Regions from separate parts of the Pseudoalteromonas sp. MQS005 genome, predicted to be linked through region 2. Evidence: predicted binding sites of a transcription regulator. Region 2 holds the regulator's gene; the other holds the start of a gene.
What was found. The regulator MetJ, encoded in region 2, represses methionine synthesis genes. The targets are predictions, from matches to a motif close to TAGACGTCTAGACGTCTA.
Positions count from the first base shown of each region.

Region 1: A9479_RS14420 (translation initiation factor) is a predicted target of MetJ. The motif match lies at 1,126-1,143, and genes of this name have one in related genera.

Region 1 covers NZ_LYRQ01000043.1:36,248-38,729, forward strand. The annotation lists gene A9479_RS14410 (amino acid aminotransferase) at 1-386, opposite strand, end outside; gene A9479_RS14415 (GAF domain-containing protein) at 465-1,124, opposite strand; gene A9479_RS14420 (translation initiation factor) at 1,372-1,701, shown strand; gene A9479_RS14425 (EAL domain-containing protein) at 1,717-2,482, opposite strand, start outside.
Region 2 covers NZ_LYRQ01000090.1:416-2,897, forward strand. The annotation lists gene A9479_RS18960 (malic enzyme-like NAD(P)-binding protein) at 1-1,071, shown strand, start outside; gene metJ (met regulon transcriptional regulator MetJ) at 1,141-1,461, opposite strand; gene metB (cystathionine gamma-synthase) at 1,660-2,482, shown strand, end outside.

The DNA of each region.
Region 1 (2,482 bases), on a different contig from region 2:
CACGTTGGGTTGGTAACCCATACAGTAGCGCCTGGGTTACAACGTACAATAAATTCTGCTGCAACACGAAGTGCGCCTGTACCACCAGGTGCTTGTGCTGTGCGTACGCGATTAGCTAATAATGCCGGGTGCTCACCAAGAAGAAGATTTTCCATTTGTTGACAGTAATCTAAGTTACCAGCAAGACCAATGTAAGATTTGCTCATTTCATTTTCTAAACGAAACGCTTCTGCTTTTTTTACTGACTTTAATACCGGGGTATTCCCCTGCTCGTCTTTATATACACCAACCCCTAAGTCAATCTTATTAGGGTTAGTATCTTGCTTATAGGCCGCCATAAGGCCAAGAATAGGGTCTGTTGGTAATGGTTTTAATACTGAGAACATTGACTATCTCTTCGTTATTTAGGGGTTAGCTGTTGCGCTAAGCTTAACATAAAAACTCACTCGATTGACCAGTGTTATTTACACTAAAAAGTGAGGAATTTTAATACAGCATGCAATTAATAACGCGAGTGTCGCATTATCAAAAAAATCCGTGCTAAAGGCTTCGCCATCGACAATGCCAATGCACTGCTTTTGCGCATTAAATAGTGGTAAACAGGCCTCTGCTTTTACTTTCGGATCGCAGGTGTAATACTCACCACCCGCGGCTAAATATTGCTCAACATTATTAATGACACGTCCTTTACCACTGAGTGCCACTTGCACATTATTACTGCCGGTTGCAAATTCAGCGGTGAGCGGAAATAAAGGGCGACTCGGTGCACCAAAATAAGCGAGCTTTAATAACTGCTCGCCTTCAAGGGTGGCCGTATTTTGATAGATGCCATACCAATCTAACTGGGTGTTTTCGATTACATAGTCAACAATCAACTGAAGTTGCGCTAACTTTGCCGTTGTTTGCGTATTTTGGCTAACGTAATCGTTTAAATTAAACGGCTCATCTTGCAAGTAGCCGAATAAACTACATGCGCCACCTTCACCGAGTTCTGGAATTTGATACTGCCAACGCACGGCCGGTGCAGCATTGCTATTTAAGTACTGCTCAAGCTTTTCTAGCTCAGCATTAATTAACTGTTGCTCTACATTAAGCTGAGCTTGCTCTAAATAAGAATTTATCATTTGGCCATCCATACATCTATAATGCCGAAATAGTAGCATGGATATTTTTATAGCGCTAGCCAATTTAAAGCGCTTTTTAAAATCCTTAAGCACTTTTATTCATAAGCACTATTGCGGTACTTAAACAGAGGATGTTTATCTTTGCGGGATTAAAAGGTGTTTAGCTTAGGCGCAAAAATTACGCCTTTGCGTCACAAATTTGTTATTATTTAGCCCAATATTAGATTCAATCTTAGATAGGTTAATTATGAGTGATAATCACTTAGTGTATTCAACAGCAACAGGGCGAATTGACCAGCCAAAGCCAGAAAAAGAACTGGATGTAAAACTATTTAAAGACGGGTCTATTCGCATAGAGCGTCAAACCAAAGGTCGAAAAGGTAAAGGCGTAATGCTAGTTGTAGGATTAGATCCCCAACAGCACGATTTAAAAAAGTTAGCAAAAACAATAAAAAGTAAGATGGGCCAAGGTGGCGCAGTAAAAGAAGGAGTTATTGAAGTACAAGGTGATGATCGCGATAAGTTAAAGGCGATTTTAGAAGGATTAAAGTTTAAGGTAAAAATTGCGGGTGGTTAACCCGCAATTTTTGTTCTATTCAGGGACTTTTAACGCAGCTAATTGATCAAACAACACAGGGATATCGGCTTCGGCTACGGGCTTACTAAAGTAATAGCCTTGCACAATAAAACAATTATTGTTTTGTAAAAATTCAACTTGCTCTATTGTTTCAACCCCTTCAGCAACCACATCAAGCTTGAGCTTTTGTGCCATCGCAATAATCGCAGCGGTGATCTCCATATCATTATCATCTTCAGGGATATCTTTAACAAACGAGCGGTCAATTTTAAGAATATCAACAGGAAAACGTTTAAGGTAACTCAACGAAGAATAGCCCGTACCAAAATCGTCAATAGAAATTGAAATACCCAGCTTTTTCAATTGATGTAGCTGATCAATAGCCGCCTCAACATTACCCATTAGCATGCTCTCAGTCAGTTCAAGGTGCAGACTTTTAGCATTAATTTGCGTCTCTATGATTATTTTTTTCAGCATAGGTACTAAGCTTGCGTCTTTAAACTGCCTTGCTGACAGGTTTATCGACATGTTGCTCGCTCTACCTTGTTGCTCTAGTCGTTTAGTAAACTCACACGCTTGTTGTAATACCCACTTACCAAGTTCCACAATTAAACCCGTTGCCTCAGCAATAGGAATAAATTTAGTAGGTGGAATGAATCCCTGCGTAGGATGGAACCAGCGAAGCAATGCTTCATATCCCACTACACTATTATCGCGACAATCAACTTGTGGCTGATAATGCAGTGTGAGTTGCTTTTCTTTAATTGCATGGCGCAACTCA
Region 2 (2,482 bases):
AAATATACTGGTAAAGGAAATATGGTTGCGGTTATTACTAACGGCACCGCAATTTTAGGCTTAGGTAATTTAGGCCCTCTGGCCTCAAAACCAGTAATGGAAGGCAAAGCATTATTATTTAAACGTTTTGCAGGCCTAGATTCAATTGATATAGAAGTTAAGCATCGAACAACCGAAGACTTTATCAACACGGTTGCGAATATTGCAGACACGTTTGGTGGTATTAATTTAGAAGATATTAAAGCGCCAGAGTGTTTTGAAATAGAAAAAGCGCTAATAGAGCGTTGTAGCATTCCTGTTTTTCATGATGATCAGCATGGTACTGCGATTGTAACGGCTGCGGGTATGCTAAACGCGCTGGAAGTACAGGGCAAAGCAATTGAAGATGCGATTATTGTATGTTTAGGTGCCGGCGCTGCAGCTGTTGCCTGTATGGAGCTTTTAATTAAGTGTGGCGCGTTGCGTGAACATATTTATATGTTAGATCGCAAAGGGGTTATTCACACGCGTCGTGATGACTTAAATGAATATAAGCAATTATTTGCAAACAATACCGATAAGCGCACTTTACAAGATGTAATTGAAGATGCCGATGTATTTGTGGGTGTATCGGGCCCTAATTTATTAGCCCCTGAAGATTTAAAATTAATGGCTGACCGCCCAGTTGTATTTGCTTGTTCAAATCCCGATCCTGAAATCGATCCGCAACTAGCACACGCGGCACGTAACGATTTAATTATGGCTACAGGTCGTTCTGATTACCCTAACCAAGTTAATAACGTATTGTGTTTTCCGTTTATTTTCCGTGGTGCGTTAGATGTACGTGCCAGTGTAATAAATGATGAGATGAAAATTGCTGCCGTAGAAGCGATTCGCAGTATTGCTAAAGAGCCCGTACCGGCTGAAGTGCTGACTGCCGCAGGTATCGATAAATTAGAGTTTGGTGCTAAATATATTATACCAAAACCAATGGATCCACGTTTGTTACCACGTATAGCTAAAGCGGTTGCGCAGGCGGCGGTTGATTCAGGTGTGGCACAAATTGATATGCCAGAAAACTACATGGCGTAATTGTTAAGTGTAAATTAGCGCAAAAAAAAACCTCAGCATTTGCTGAGGTTTTTTTGTATAAAGACCCTTCTAGTCTTCATTTAAAATAGGCACTTCTAGTCCCATTTCTTGCATTATTTTCTTCACTTCTTCAGGTACTTTTTCTGCGTTATCTTTACGCAAATCATCATCATTAGGCAGCGGTTGCCCGGTAAACGCATGCAAAAACGCTTCGCATAAAAGCTCGCTATTTGTTGCATGACGTAAGTTGTTTATTTGACGACGAGTACGTTCATCAGTTAATACTTTTAATACATTTAGCGGGATCGAAACGGTGATCTTCTTTACTTGTTCGGATTTTTTCCCGTGTTCTGCGTATGGGTGAATATATTCACCATTCCATTTAGCCATAAGATGTATCGTTGCCTCAGATTATAAATTGCTCACACAGCATCAAAGCGTGTAAATATGCGTGAAATTCTATCGGTTTAAAAAAGATAGTCAAATACTAGTTATTTAGCTATCTAGACATTTAAATGTTTTGACATCTTAAATTGCATGCGCTACCTTTTAGACGTCTAAACATCCAAATTAGTAAAGGTAGCGAAAATGAGTGAAAAAAATAAGGCAACAATTGCTGTTCGTAGTGGAATAGAAGCCGACAAACAGCATGGTGCGGTTGTTCCACCGCTTTATTTATCAACAACTTACTCATTTGCTGACTTTGATACAAAGCGTCAATATGATTATGGCCGCAGTGGTAACCCTAATCGTGACATTTTGGCTGAGGCGCTCACGGAGCTTGAAGGTGGCGCTAAAGGCATTATTACCGCAACAGGCATGGCAGCCGTTCACCTAACAACACAATTACTTAATAGTGACGATACGTTAGTGATCCCTCATGACTGTTATGGGGGCAGCTATCGCTTATTTACTTCGCTAGAAAAGCGCGGCTTATTAAAACTAGAAGTGGTCGATTTTACCAAAAGCGACAGTTTGGCACGCATTCTTGCTATTAAACCTAAGCTGATTTGGATTGAAACACCTAGCAATCCTATTTTACGCTTAACAGATATTAAAGCGGTAACTGATACAGCTAAACAGTGTGGTGCACTGGTTGCCGCCGACAACACATTTTTATCGCCAGCATTACAAAACCCGATTAAGTTTGGCGCTGATATTGTGGTGCACTCAACCACAAAATATATCAATGGCCATTCAGACGTTGTTGGTGGCGCGGTTATCGCAGCGACTGCTGAGTTAGGTGAAGAGTTAGCGTGGTGGGCAAATAACATTGGCATCACCGGCGCGCCATTTGATAGCTATTTAACGCTCAGAGGCTTACGTACTTTAAACGTGCGTTTAAGGCAACACCAAGAAAATGCACTCGCCATTGCACAGTATTTAGAACGCTCCCAGTTTGTTGCCCAAG